3 regions of the Cytobacillus sp. Bac17 genome follow, and region 2 is predicted to be linked to each of the others. Evidence: predicted binding sites of a transcription regulator. Region 2 holds the regulator's gene; each other region holds the start of a gene.
What was found. Region 2 encodes Rex, which represses fermentation and respiration genes when NADH is low (regulators of the CRP and FNR family bind a similar motif). Its sites were predicted from a motif close to TTGTGAAATATTTCACAA; they were not measured.
Positions count from the first base shown of each region.

Region 1 (5,153 bases), on a different contig from region 2:
ACAAATGGCAATCGGTACGCCGAAGCCGGCAGCTCCTTCGAGAAAGGCATTAAAGCAAAATCCGATCAGAAGAAATTGAATGCGCTGGTCCTGGGAAATTCCTGCGATGCTTCCGCGCAAAATATCAAACTTGCCTGATGCCACCGAAATTTTATATAGCCATACAGCCATGACAATAATCCAGCCAATTGGCCAAATTCCTGATGCAGCACCTTGAATAACACTTCCTGCCGCTTCTCCGAATGGCAATTTAAAGATGATAAGAGCGATGAAAAAAGTGACAGCTAAGTTTACTAGTGCTGCATGAATACCCTTCATTTTCAATACCGTCAAGCAAATCAGAAATAACAGAATCGGTATAGCTGCCACCAGGGAGGAAATAGCCAGGTTATGAAAAGGATTGAACGTTTCCACTAACATATGATCTGCTCCTTTGGATCTAAGATGTCAACTCGTCATAATGCTGAATTTTGGATGTCTTTTAAGGTTTGAACAGATCTAGCAAACTTCCTTTTTTCATCCTCTGTCAATGACAGCTCAACAATATTTTTCACACCGTTTCTTGTGATAAGTGACGGAATCCCGACAAACACATCACTGTGGCCATATTCTCCTTCTAACAATGCTCCAACCGGCAATACCACATTCTCATTTCGTAAGATGGCTTTTGTTATTCTGACCAGCCCCATCGCAATTCCATAGTAGGTTGCACCTTTTGCGTTAATAATTTCATATGCAGCATCCCGGACTTGGACAGCAATTTCTTCTTTTCTTTCTTCTGTTAATCTCTCAGCTACCGGGGTTCCGGCAATATTGGCAAAGCTCCATACCGGGAATTGGGAGTCGCCATGTTCACCGATAATATACCCATGGACACTTACGGCTGCCGTATCAAATTCTTTCCCTAATAAATAGCGGAATCTGGCAGAGTCCAGGATGGTTCCAGACCCGATGACTCTTTCTTTAGGCAAGCCAGAGAATTTCCAGGTTGCATAAGATAAGATATCGACTGGATTTGCTGCAACTAAGAAAATCCCATTAAATCCAGAATCCATAATGCTCTCTACAATGGATTTGAAGATCTTAACGTTTTTATTCACGAGATCCAGCCGTGTTTCTCCCGGTTTTTGCGCTGCCCCTGCACAGATCACCACAAGAGCGGCATCCTTACAGTCCTTATAAGAACCATATCTAATCGTCATAGCCGTTGGAGCATAGGCAATGCCGTGGTTTAAATCCATGACATCTCCTTTTGCTTTCTCCTCATTTACATCAATAATGATTAACTCATCACATAAGCCCTGATTTAATAAGGCATAAGCATAACTTGATCCAACAGCGCCATTTCCTACTAATACAATTTTGTTTCCTAATGTTAAATTCATAATAAGTTCCTCCAATAATTAATTGTGAAATATTTCACATAAAGTCATAAAAAAATATTCTATTGATCTCATCTTATTTAGGTGATTAAATCTATGTGAATTAATTCACATATTAAATTAAAAAAAATATCGATATAGTTATTTGTGAAATTCTTCACATTTAAAATATATCAGTGCTTTTGTTTTTGCGCAAGTCTTTCCTCAAACTTTTTTAAACAATTAAGGAGTGGATAAGAAGTGCCAGCCCCCCTGTAAGCTGCAGCATAGCGGGGAGCTGGCACTGATCATTATTGCACTAATACTTTTTTCCGTGCTTCATCCTGAATGGGATTTGTGCCATTCTCCACACCCAGCTCATTTAGCCATTTGCGATAGGCAATAGTAAGGGCGTCTGACTTAAGATGCAGCTCTGCCTGTAAGTCAAGCGGCAGCAGCTCTGGTTTTTGACTTTGGACGATATCTAAATCCTGATAAAAAATCGTATCCTGAAATTCAATAAAAGGCTCATCCGGCATGTCCAGATCATAGTTTCTGGTCAACAGCATAAATGCCTTGGCCTGCTCGTGATCCTCTTGATTGACAGCTAGCAGAATCGTCAGCTCATCATCCGATCCTTCCGTTGTTTTTGTAAAACGGGCGGTAGTTGGATTGAGGATTTCATACACATAGTCAGCATACCCGCCTTTGGAGCGTCCGTCAGGGTTCGGCTGATAGACCGGGATTTTACTAGTAATTAAGCGATTATCAACAAATTCAACTTTATAATCGACAACCTCCGCATGATCCTCATCTCCAAGCAGGCCTTCATGTACAAACATAAGATGCGAAACATCCAGGAAATTTTCAATAATTCTTGGGGCATTTGCTTTTACCTCATAGGGGCCGCAAATTGCAGTCCGGTACCCCTCCATGCTATATTCAGGAAAGGAAACAAGCGGCGCCGGATCTTCCCCTAAGTTAACCCAGATCAGCCCCAGATACTCCTCACAATGGTAAACGGTTGCTCTTGCTTTACTTGGAATGGCTCTGCCGCTCGGCAGGGCAGGAATTTTCTCACAGGCACCTGTACAATCGTATTCCCAGGCATGATAAGCGCAGACCAGATTTCCGTTCTTCACCTTTCCAAGGGAAAGGGCTGCCCCCCGGTGGATACAAAGATCCTTAAATGCGTGAACCCCTTTTTCATTGCGGAAAATGACGACACGCTCCCCAAGGACAAATACCTGTTTGGGATCCTCCAGCAATTCCTCTGCTTTGCATACTGGATGCCATTCATTCCATAATCGATCTTGCTGCATAGCGACACTTCCCTTCGCGACTTTAATTGACATGTACTGTTACTTCATTTGTTTTTACACTATCTTCAAGCTTTTGCGGCAGAACCAGATTTAGAACCAGCGCTGTAATCGCTCCGATGGCTGTACCTGATGAGACAAAATAGGTTGCAATGTCAGGCAGCCCTTTTAACACATCAGCAGGCATTAGCACGGCAAACAGGGCAAGCATAATCGGCACACCGATCACAAGCATATTCCGTTCTGTAAAGGCCACTTCCTTTATCACTTTGAATCCATTCATCATGATGACTACGCATAAAATGGCAAACACACTGTTGATGACAACCCCGGGAATGCATGCTATTAAATTCATCAGCTTTGGCATCATGCCCAGGATAATCATAATCACACCGCCTGCGATAATCGGCCTGCGGCTTTTCACTCCTGTGATGGCAATGATGCCGGCATTGGATGAGTAGCCTGTTACCGGTGTTCCCCCAAAGAAGGAACCAATAAAACAGCCCAGCCCTTCTCCAAATGCCCCGCCATTTAAACGTTTATCATCCAGTTTTTCCCCTGTCACCTTACTAACCGTAAACCACGTCCCAGTTGTTTCGATTGTGACAATAAAATAGATGGCTGCCATAATCAGAATCGCATGCAGATCAAATTCAGGAGCTCCAAAGGCAAACAGGCTTGGCATCTGGAACCACGCCGACTTACCCAGCGATGAGAAGTCGACTAACCCAAAGAATGAAGCAACAATTGATCCAATACCCAGTGATAAAATAACGGATACGATTTTAATGTATTTCAGTTTCGATTGGGACTTCTCGCCAATATACATGCAGAAAATCAGCACAGCCGCTGTCACAGCTGCAACGAATATATTTTCTCCAAAGTTTCCTGGTGCCGAGTAGATAGAATTGATCGCACTCGGCATTAATGAAAGCCCAACAACGACAATGACTGTCCCCGCTACAATCGGAGGGATGAATTTCCTGACGACCTTGCTGAATACTTTAAGCGGGTAGCCCAATAAGGCAACAAGCAAAGCTCCGGGGATCAAACTGCCAATCATCGCACCGATTCCAGAAGTTGTTCCGATGGCTGCCAGTGCACTAAGCGGTACAAAGGATGGCCCTTGCATGACTGGAAGCTTCATAGCAAATCCTGCTTGAATGATTGTGGCAATTCCGCAGGCAATAAAGGTCATTTGTATTAACAGAGCACTATCCGGAACGGAAAAGGACAATAATCCTGCTAGAATCATCGGCGGAATGAAAAGATCCATCGCCAATACTTGCTGCAGCCCCAGAAAAATGGATTGTCCAACTGAAACCTCTTTTCCCGTTTTACTGCTGTTTGTTTTTCGTTTTTCAGTCCTTGCATCCATCATTAGAACCCCCTGTTGGTGTTATGATATCCATATAATCACTGTTTCTTTAAACAGACCAATAGAAAAAGCCCAACGTATATGCTCTCTCCCAAACGTAAAAAAGCATATACCTCGAGCTTAAAAAATCGAAGTACGAAAAGAACAGACGAATTCCAAGTGAGTCTTTGTCCATCCTGTTCCTGCTTTTCATAGTCGGTTTATTTACGGTAAACGGGTAGAAACTTGTAGGCCATATCCCTACGATTATATGAAAAACACTATTTAATTTTTTGATTGAAATTTTCTTACAATAACTTTTCTGTAAATGACAACAAGATTTTTTACAATACTTTTCTGCTAGACTGAGTTTACTCTTTCCTTTACAATGACTATAGTAGCACAAAACACGAACGTTAGGAAGGTATATATGAGTAAATATACGTATATTTTTCATGGAACCGCTTTTTCTAGTCATTCTCCTAAGAAAATAAATATTTTAAAAGATTACTTATTTTTCGTGAATTCAAATGGGATAATTGAAAAAATCGCGGATCCTGAGCATGAGGACTACCAATCCCTGCTGGCTGCCTATGAAGGACAGGAGAACTTTCACCGCTTAGCAGACGGGCAATATTTCCTTCCTGGTTTTGTGGACTTGCATGTCCATGCTCCGCAATGGGCTCAATCAGGGACAGCTTTGGATATTCCCCTCTATGACTGGCTCCACACATACACATTTCCATTAGAGTCCAAATATGCAGATTTGGCTTTTGCCAAGAAGGTTTATGAAGATCTCGTGAATACACTGCTTGCAAATGGAACCACGACGGTCCTTTACTTTGCTACCGTTCATAAACAGGCAAGTTTATTATTAGCGAAAATATGTGCGGAAAAAGGGCAAAGGGGCTTAGTGGGTAAAGTCGTCATGGATGATCCTGAACAAAATCCAGACTATTATCGGGATGCAGATGCGAAAACAGCGTTAGCCGATACGGAGGAGTTTATTTTAGCAGTAAAGGAGCTGGCCAAAACGGTCAAACAAGGCGTGTATCCTGTCGTTACACCGCGATTCATACCAAGCTGTTCAGATGAAGCACTAAAGGGCCTGGGTGA
Region 1 is NZ_JALJRC010000008.1:979-6,131, reverse strand. It holds gene NR125_RS11880 (L-lactate permease) at 1-420, opposite strand, end outside; gene NR125_RS11875 (L-lactate dehydrogenase) at 456-1,385, opposite strand; gene NR125_RS11870 (aromatic ring-hydroxylating dioxygenase subunit alpha) at 1,673-2,683, opposite strand; gene NR125_RS11865 (nucleobase:cation symporter-2 family protein) at 2,706-4,061, opposite strand; purine riboswitch at 4,231-4,332, opposite strand; gene guaD (guanine deaminase) at 4,468-5,153, shown strand, end outside.
Region 1: the regulator Rex is predicted to act here: its motif matches at 1,408-1,425, upstream of NR125_RS11875 (L-lactate dehydrogenase).

Region 2 (5,153 bases):
GATTCTTCGATTGTGATAACACCATCGTTGCCAACGCGCTCCATTGCTTCAGCGATCAGCTGGCCAACTTCATTGTCAGCAGCAGAGATTGCAGCAACCTGAGCAATAGATTCCTTATTTTCGATTGGCTTAGAAATAGCTTTTAATTCTTCTACAGCTGTAACAACTGCTTTTTCGATTCCTTTGCGGATGCCCATTGGGTTAGCGCCTGCAGTTACGTTCTTAAGGCCTTCACGGATCATTGCCTGAGCAAGAACAGTTGCAGTTGTTGTACCGTCACCGGCAACATCATTTGTTTTACTTGCTACTTCAGCAACAAGCTTCGCACCCATGTTTTCGAATGCATCTTCAAGCTCGATTTCTTTCGCAATTGTCACACCATCATTGGTGATAAGTGGAGAACCGAATTTCTTCTCAAGAACCACGTTGCGTCCTTTAGGTCCAAGAGTTACTTTTACCGCATTTGCAAGGGAATCCACACCGCGAAGCATCGCGCGGCGAGCTTCTTCACTAAATTTAATCTCTTTAGCCATTGATAAAAACCTCCTCAAAAATTTTAGCTTTATTCTTTAATAATCTTCGTCTGATCGGCGATTAGCCAATTACAGCAAGAATGTCATTTTCGCGTAAAATTAAATACTCTTTGCCTTCGTACTTCACTTCAGTACCAGCATATTTTGAGAAGATGATACGATCGCCGTCAGCAACTTCAAGGGCAACACGCTCACCATTTTCAAGAACGCGGCCAGTTCCTACAGCTACAACTTTACCTTCTTGAGGCTTTTCTTTAGCAGTGTCCGGCAGTACGATGCCGCTTGCAGTTTTTTCTTCAGTTTCAACAAGCTCGATAATAATTCGATCACCTAGTGGCTTTAACAAGTGAAACAACCTCCTCAAATAATATGTAAATATTTTTATTTATTAGCACTCTCTCTGTATGAGTGCTAACACAATTATTATATTAATGAATCTCATTTCTATTTGCAAGGGTGAAGCTTAAATTTTTTAGAAAAAATTTCATTCGCCCATACACGCTATTTTTCGACACAGACAACCTCTTAAGTATGCTTCGGAACTCTTCACTTTACCCATAGTATTTTCCTGCTTTGATGCTGATATTTGAAACCCGCTCCTTATTAAGAGTACAATGGCTTTAGGACTTGTTTTCCAACACTCAGAATAAGGAGTATAACATTTTGAAGAAGGAATATTGGTTTATATTAATAGCTTATATTGCCATGCAGCTGTCCAGTTTGTTTGGCGTTCCGCTTGTGTTATTTATTGCAGATGCCCTTGGACAGAACCCCGAAAACATGCAGATCCTGGCTGTAGCCTACTGGCTTGTCATCAGTTTTACGGTTACACTGATCATTACGCTTCTATTATTAAGAAAAGAGATGAAAAAAGGCCTGGATAGGGATGCATCTTCCGCAGCAAGCTCAGCGGGCTGGGCAGTTGGGGGTATATTTTTGGCCCTGATCGCTCAAGCTACTGCTGCCAGCATTGAAAATATGATTGGGATTGAAATGGGATCTGAGAATACGCAGCAGATTATCCGGATTATTGAAGCATCGCCAATCGTTATCTTAATTAGTTCGGTCATTGGGCCAATACTTGAGGAGATTGTCTTTAGAAAAGTTATTTTCGGTTCTCTCCATAAGCGCTTCAACTTCTTCTTATCGGCCCTGATCAGCTCAGTCATTTTTGCACTTGCCCATTTCGAGCCTGAACATGTACTGCTGTACTCGGCAATGGGGTTCACCTTTGCTTTCTTATATGTCAAAACGAAGCGGATTATTGTGCCGATTTTTGCCCATGTGGCGATGAACACCTTTGTTGCGGTTATCCAGCTGAATCAGGATAATATGCAAAAATGGTTAGAAGAAATGGAAAAAATGCAGAGCTTTATCAGCTTTTTCTAGCATAGGGAAATGCTTTGCAGAGTTTTAAACTTACTGGGGGATTTTGATGAGAAGCACACCTTTGTTTTCAGGCTTTATTTACATCCTTCTCGGATGCCTTTTCACTTTTATAGCCATACAGAATATCCAGCATGAAGAAACCTGGGGATTCTTTACTTATTTTCTGATTATAATTGCCACATTCGATTTTGGCACCGGACTGCGGATGGTTGGCCTGCATTTTAAAATGAAAAATAAAATGAAAAAATGAGCCCCCAAAAGGCTCATTTTTTTACATTTCTTCCGGATAGTTTTTCAGAAAATAAACCAGTGACTGCAATTCTACTGCCAGATCGATATGGTGAATCCGAATCGAGGCTGGCACAGTGAGCCTCGCAGGTGTAAAATTAAGGATTCCTTTTATTTTCGCATTCACCATCCGATCGGTAATAGCCTGGGCAGGCGGTGCCGGCACCGTTAAAATCGCCACCTGAATATTATTATTTATAATAACTTCTTCAAGGTCATCCATATGATGGACCGGTACATCACCGATTTTCGTGCCAACCTTACTCTCATCAACATCAAAGGCTACTTCTATTTTGGTATTATTATTTTTAAGAAAATTATAGTTAAGAAAGGCTGTTCCTAAATTCCCTACCCCGATCAAAGCTACTTTAGTCAGCTCATCCTGGTCAAGAGTCTTCCGAAAGAAGCCCAGCAGGTAATTCACATTATATCCATATCCTTTTTTTCCTAACGCACCAAAGTACGAAAAATCGCGGCGGATTGTTGCAGAATCTACCTTTACCGCCTCACTCAATTCTGCTGAAGAGACTCTTTGTTTGCCTGATGAGTGAAGGTTTTTTAGAAAGCGGTAGTATAAAGGCAGCCGTTTAGCTGTTGCCTGCGGTATCTTAATTGGTTCATTGGCCATTCGTCCATCCCCATTTCTTATGATGAATTAATTTCTTTTAAAATCTCCGTTTTTTCCGCCTGTTTTCTCTATTAAAAAGGTTGGCCCAATCACCATTCCTTTATCTACAGCCTTGCACATGTCATAAACGGTCAGCGCACAGACAGAAGCGGCTGTTAACGCTTCCATTTCCACACCCGTATTTCCCTTCGTTTTTACAGAAGCAGTAATGATCAGGACATACTCTTCCTCTTCCGCCTTCCATGAAAATGAAATGTCCACGCCCTTAAGCGGCAGCGGATGGCACATCGGAATAATGTCCCATGTTTTCTTGCTCGCCATAATGCCTGCAGTTTGTGCAACAGCGAGTACATCCCCTTTTTTCATGGAGTTGGATGTTATCTTTTCGTATATCTCCTGATTAAGAGTAATACTTGATTGAGCAATGGCTGTTCTTGCCGTTTCAGGTTTATCGCTGACATCCACCATTTTTGCCCTGCCCTCTTGATTAAAATGAGTAAAATCCGCCATTCAAAACACCTCTCTTCAAAATCATACACTATTTTTCTGTTACTTTGTATGTGCTTTGTATTGTTCCTCACATATTTATTTGCCTTTTGTCTTGATTGAATGCCCCGCAGAAGGGCTTATAGTCCTGTCTCCTTTATTGCCGAACATATATGAATGAGTTACACTTACTCTATACCCGAGGTGAAAGAACATGATATTATTACAAGTCAATCAGCTGGCGAAAAATTTTGGCGCTGATCCCATTTTAACCAATATAAAGCTTGAAGTACAAACCAGGGACAGGATTGCGCTAGTAGGGCGCAATGGTGCAGGAAAATCCACCCTTTTGAAAATTATTGCCGGACAAATGACATATGACTCCGGTGAGATTATAAAGCCAAAGGAAGTAACAATTGGCTATCTTGCACAAAATACCGGCCTGGAATCAGAGTTATCCATTTGGGATGAAATGCTGACTGTTTTTAGCCATCTGCAGAAGCAGGAAAAACAGCTTCGCAGCCTTGAAGAACAAATGGCGGACCCTGATATCCTAAATAACTCTGATGCCTATGAACGCACCTTAAAAGAATACGACAAGCTTCAGGTTGATTTCAAAGAAAATGGCGGCTATCAATATGAGGCAGATATCCGTTCCATTCTCCACGGACTCAACTTCAGCTCAATGGGCTATGACACTAAAATTTCATCATTGAGCGGCGGACAGCGTACCAGATTGGCCCTTGGTAAACTTTTGCTGACAAAGCCTGATATCTTAATACTGGACGAGCCTACCAACCACCTGGATATTGAAACATTATCATGGCTCGAACAGTACCTGCAGGGATACAATGGTGCCATTCTAATCGTATCCCATGACCGATATTTCCTTGATAAGGTCGTTTCCCAGGTTTACGAGATTTCCCGCCGCCAAATAAGAAAGTACCCAGGAAACTACAGTTCCTATCTCGATCAAAAAGCGGCTAACTTTGAAAGAGAAATGAAGCAATTCGAGAAACAGCAGGAAGAGATCGCTAAGCTGCAGGATTTTATCCAGCGAAATCTTGCCCGTGCTTCCACAACCAAAAGGGCACAAAGCCGCAGAAAGCAGCTGGCCAGAATGGACGTGATGGACAGGCCGCTTGGAGACGAGAAATCAGCTTCTTTTGGCTTTGACATTGAACGGCAATCAGGCAATGAGGTTTTAAATATTCATTCTCTTGCTATTGGCTATGAAGAGATAGTGAGCGAGAGTATTTCACTGCGACTGGCAAGAGGTGACAGCATTGCACTGGTGGGGCCCAATGGAATTGGTAAATCCACCTTGCTCAAAACCATCATCAAAAAAATCTCTTCTTTTTCCGGGGAGATACAGTACGGTTCCAATGTGACAATTGGCTACTATGACCAGGAACAGGCGGAACTCACCAGCAATAAAAGAGTCCTGAACGAATTATGGGATGAATACCCGCTAAAACCGGAAAAGGAAATCCGGACAATACTTGGGAACTTTCTTTTCTCTGGTGATGATGTTCTTAAAACTGTTTCAACACTGAGCGGCGGTGAAAAGGCACGTCTTGCGCTTGCGAAGCTTATGATGCAGAAAGCCAATTTCTTAATCCTCGACGAGCCTACAAACCATTTGGATCTGGATAGCAAAGAAATTCTTGAAAATGCATTGATCGATTATCCTGGAACGATTCTCTTTGTATCTCATGACCGATATTTTATCAACAGAATTACAACAAAGGTAGTTGAACTTTCCAGTATTGGGGCAACAGTGTATCTCGGCGATTATGATTATTATGTGGAAAAAAAGCAGGAACAAG
Region 2 is NZ_JALJRC010000029.1:3,707-8,859, reverse strand. It holds gene groL (chaperonin GroEL) at 1-533, opposite strand, end outside; gene groES (co-chaperone GroES) at 595-879, opposite strand; gene NR125_RS23640 (CPBP family intramembrane glutamic endopeptidase) at 1,197-1,922, shown strand; gene NR125_RS23635 (YdiK family protein) at 1,969-2,172, shown strand; gene NR125_RS23630 (redox-sensing transcriptional repressor Rex) at 2,194-2,838, opposite strand; gene moaC (cyclic pyranopterin monophosphate synthase MoaC) at 2,866-3,348, opposite strand; gene NR125_RS23620 (ABC-F family ATP-binding cassette domain-containing protein) at 3,539-5,153, shown strand, end outside.

Region 3 (5,153 bases), on a different contig from region 2:
TGGCAGGCACAATTTTAGGCTGCATTCTAATTGCCGGAGTAACAGCAGGCAGCCGTGATATCACTTTGCTTGGAATTATGACGGGATTGGGTTCTGGGTTTGGCTATGCACTGTATACGATATTCGGAAAATTTGCATTAAGAAAATATCATCCGTATACAGTTACGCTTTATACATTCCTGATTGCATCGGTATTTCTAATCCCGGTAACCAGACTGTGGACAAAAGCTGAAATCTTTCTAAACACTGAAGTTTTGTTTCTTAGTATTGGTCTTGGATTTGTACCTACGGTTCTCGCCTATTTTGTATATACATGGGGACTGGAAAAAACGGATGGAAGCAAAGCTGCAGTTATTGCTACAGTTGAACCTGTCGTGGCCATGCTTCTAGGAGTCACACTTTACGGGGAAAGTCTCGGTGCAGTCCAGATTGCTGGTGCTTTGCTGATACTCAGTTCTGTAATTATTGTGAATTTGCCTGCAAGAAGGAAAAATGCAGGAAGGGCGGCAGACTCAAGCAAGCTTGAACACTAAAACACTCCGTCCATATCGGAACGGAGTGTTTTTTTTTACCAAAGCTTATATCCTTTAGCCCCGGGAGGTGCATTTTGAATTAAATCTATAAAAGGAATGGTGTAGGCAAATAGAATAAGAACAACCGTTATTCCAAGCCAAAGCTTCCAATTTTCAAATACCATTGGAGCTTTTTCGGCTTCATCAGCAGCTTCTCCGACAGGGAATTCCTGCTCTCCCTTTGGTGCGAAAAAGGCAAGGTTGATGAAGATATAAAGCATTAAGATGATGCCTATAAATAGGATAGAACCGCCGATTGCCTGTGCAACCTGGTATGGAATCCATTCTGCTGCTTGTGCTGCTCCGCCATATTCAGAGTATGATGAACGGCGCGGCGCTCCCAGAAGACCGGCAGCATGCATGGCACCAGACATGAATGTCATTCCGATTGCCCAGATAACTGCTTGGATGATACCCAATTTATTCATCGCTTTTGTTAATGTTCTTCCTGTGAGATGTGGAATCAGCCAGTAAGAAACCCCAAAGAATGTAAGTACTACAGATGTTGCCACGGTTAAGTGAAAGTGGCCGGTTACCCAAATCGTGTTATGGACAACCTGGTTCATCTGGTGGGACGCATTAACGATACCGCCTGCTCCCGCAGGTATAAAGGCAACCATCCCGATGAAAGGAACAGTAAATCGGGCATCTCCCCAAGGCAGTTTTTTTACCCAGCCGAATAATCCTGTGGCCCCTTTGGAACGCCCAAAGCTTTCAAAAGTGGCAAAAAGAGAAAATGCAGTCATAAGAGATGGAATGACAACCAGGAATGTTAGGATAACCTGTAAGAATTTCCATGCTGGGTCAATTCCCGGCTCCATTAATTGATGGTGAAATCCGACAGGGATTGAGAACAGCAGGAATAATATGAATGACATGCGCGCCAATGAATCAGAAAAAATCTTTCCGCCGATGACTTTAGGAATGACAACGTACCAGGCCATGTAAGCTGGCAATAGCCAGAAGTAAACAAGCGGATGTCCGAAATACCAGAATAGAGTACGGCTGACTCCGATATTTACTGTTTCTACAAACCCCAATGACCAAGGAAGAAGCTGGAAAAGAACAGTAGACGCTACACCGATTGTTGCCACAATCCACATCATTGTGTTGACCAATGACATAAAGGTTAATAACGGACTCGGCTGCCCGGGATTTTTTCTTCTCCATTCTGCATACTTCATAATGATGGCTGCCCCGTCAATCCAGCTTCCCACTATAACAAGTGTTAAACTGATATAGTACAATGCATGTGCCTGAAGAGGAGCATAGAAAGTATAAAGAACAGTAGCTTCATTCAACAGGATCATGACAGCTGCAAGAACAGTTCCTGCTGTCATCAGCCAAAAACCGGCCCAGCCGGCAATTCGCTGTTTATTTGTAAGGGTTCCTGATGTTTTGCTTGTTGCTGCTAACTGGAAGCCCATTATAAAAAAGGTAGTAAGTACAAGTCCGAGTACAACACCGTGAACCGTGAGAATTTGGTAATACCCGATGCCTGCCGGAAGCTCGAATTTACCGGAGCGGACCAAAGTCTGCAATAAGCCAGCAAGGCCGCCTATTGCTAAAGCTGTAAATGCAACGAAAAAGTGAGCCATTGCCAATTTTCCGTCACGGCGGTCAACTTTAAATTTTGCTGAAGGATTAAACATTATTCCACCACCTTAATTTTAGACGACATCATGTGGTGACCAACACCGCAATATTCATTACATACAATTAAGTATTCTCCAGTTTTATCAAATGTTGTAATGTGTTCACTGATATAGCCGGGTTCTAGCATCATGTTGATATTTGATCCTGCAACTTCGAAACCGTGGACAACGTCTTTGGTTGTTGCGATAATTTTCACTTTAGCACCATATGGAACCTCCACTTCAGCTGGGCTATAGGAAAACGCAGATGCTACGTATACCAATTCGTAATCCCAATCTTTCCCTTCTACCTTTTTCAGTCCTGGCTCATTAAATGGAGCGGTAGTATCGACCTTTTCAGGGTCGATTGTTGCCAAACAGCTTGGGGGCTGATTGCCCAGGTAAAATGCGCTGACTCCCAAGACTGTTAGAAAAACAAGCAGCGATCCGATTCCAAAAGTGAGCCAGGCCTTTTCAAATTTATGCATATGCATGGCTTTTTCCCCTTTCTAACTCTAAAAGCGGCTGATAAATAATGAATAAACACCTGCCCATGTAATGATCAGGAAGAATCCTAATAAGAAAACGGAAGCTAGCGTTCCCTTTAAGGAAGAGCTATCCTCTATTTCAGTTTTTGTTTTTCGGCTGAGTTCCGTTTTCGCCATTGTCTTTCACTCCTTTCGAATATGTGGAAAAAGTAAATGATTACACTTTCATAATACAAAACATTTAGGAAGATTCTAGATGCTTTCAGTGAGTTCACAAATTGTTCATTCGTAACTTAAACACTATGATAATGGTGAAAAATTGATATTTAAGTGATTTATGTCACAAAAAACTCCTGTGAATTGTGAAAAAACTGTGAAGGTTTAATTGAGCTTCAGAAGGAAGGCAAATTTTTAAAAATAAACATACTGAAGAGGGCGAATTATCTGATTAGCGAACAATTTTCTGGTAATATATTGTTTAGTTCGTATTTAGTTAAATTTTTGATTGAAGTATTAGTAAATGATGTTATAATGTTAATAAATTAATAACATTCACTCATATAATCGCGAGGATATGGCTCGCAAGTTTCTACCGGGTTACCGTAAATGATCCGACTATGAGTGAGCAATGTAAAGGACGTTTAAAGTCATCCTTGTTTGCCTGCAGCTTAGATCATTAGCCTGAAGGCCATTGCTTCACTCATTTTTATGTTGTGAATGCGATGGGCTTCAGGCTTTTTATATGGCTGGAATGAGTAATTGAAGGCTATCTATCATAGAGGAGGATGCAAAATGGATATGCTTATTGAAAAAATAAAGAGCGAAGGGATTGTTTTATCTCCGACAGTTTTAAAGGTGGATTCTTTTCTGAACCACCAAATAGATCCTCAGCTAATGCATGAAGTCGGCAAAGAATTTGCAGATAGATTCTCCAGAAGCGGGATTACAAAAATATTGACTATCGAATCTTCGGGGATTGCGCCAGCTGTAATGGCTGGGCTCCATCTGAATGCTCCAGTTGTATTCGCTAGAAAAAGAAAATCTCTCACTCTGGTAAATGACCTGATTACAGCCTCTGTCTATTCTTTTACTAAGGAAGAAACAAGTGAAATCTCTGTTTCAAAGAAATATCTATCAGAAAAAGATAATGTCCTTATAATCGATGATTTTCTGGCGAATGGACAGGCAGCACTAGGTCTTGCGGATATAGTAAAAAAAGCGGGATCAGGAATTGCAGGGATTGGAATCGTTATTGAAAAAGGCTTTCAAAATGGCGGACAGCTGCTGAGGGAAAAGGGATTCCGGGTCGAGTCCTTAGCTATTATTGACTCACTTGAAAACGGCATGATCAGCTTTGATAATACAGCAAAGAATATGGAGGAAATGATACGATGAATCAGAATCCGCTTAAAATTGCTTCATTGGGAATTCAGCATGTCCTTGCCATGTATGCAGGCGCGGTAATTGTACCATTGATTGTAGGAGGGGCACTTGGCTTAACAGGGGAACAGCTTACTTATCTTGTTTCCATTGATATTTTTATGTGCGGAATTGCAACACTCCTTCAAGTATGGCGCAGTAAATTTTTTGGGATTGGCCTTCCCGTAGTTCTGGGCTGCACATTTACGGCCGTTGGACCGATGATTGCGATCGGAGGGCAGTATGGAATACCTGCTATCTATGGTTCTATTCTGGTTTCTGGTATTTTCGTTGTAGCTGTTTCAAAGTATTTTGGAAAACTGGTTAAATTTTTTCCGCCTGTTGTAACAGGGTCTGTAGTTACCATTATAGGGATTACGTTAATTCCTGTAGCAATGAATAATATGGCTGGAGGTGAGGGAAGCCCTGACTTTGGCTCCCTGACAAATATAGCATTGGCTTTTGGCACTTTGCTGTTCATCATAGTACTTTTCCGATTCTTTAAAGGCTTTGTTCGAGCGATTGCCATTTTGCTGGGGCTGGCTGCTGGCACCATTACTGCGTTTTTTATGGGCATGGTAGATTTCTCCGCTGTTGGGGAAGCTTCCTGGTTTCATATGCCATCCCCTTTCTATTTCGGCATGCCGACATTTGAGGTGACAGCGATCCTCACAATGATACTCGTAGCAATGGTCAGTTTAGTTGAATCTACGGGCGTATACTTTGCCCTTGGTGATATCTGTGAAGAAAAATTGGAAGAGAAAGATCTGTCAAATGGCTATCGTGCCGAAGGACTTGCGATTATCCTTGGTGCTGTCTTTAATGCTTTTCCTTATACAACATATTCGCAAAACGTCGGACTTCTTCAGATGTCAGGCGTTAAAACAAAAAATGTCATATATACAGCAGGGGCTTTTCTTGTACTGCTTGGGCTAGTTCCGAAAATCGGCGCATTGACAACCATTATTCCTACTCCTGTTTTAGGAGGCGCAATGGTAGCCATGTTCGGTATGGTAGTCGCCTATGGAATAAAAATGCTC
Region 3 is NZ_JALJRC010000019.1:30,594-35,746, forward strand. It holds gene NR125_RS19540 (DMT family transporter) at 1-533, shown strand, start outside; gene NR125_RS19545 (b(o/a)3-type cytochrome-c oxidase subunit 1) at 569-2,224, opposite strand; gene NR125_RS19550 (cytochrome c oxidase subunit II) at 2,224-2,700, opposite strand; gene NR125_RS19555 (cytochrome c oxidase subunit 2A) at 2,722-2,871, opposite strand; purine riboswitch at 3,231-3,332, shown strand; gene NR125_RS19560 (xanthine phosphoribosyltransferase) at 3,487-4,089, shown strand; gene NR125_RS19565 (nucleobase:cation symporter-2 family protein) at 4,086-5,153, shown strand, end outside.
Region 3: the regulator Rex is predicted to act here: its motif matches at 3,023-3,040, upstream of NR125_RS19555 (cytochrome c oxidase subunit 2A).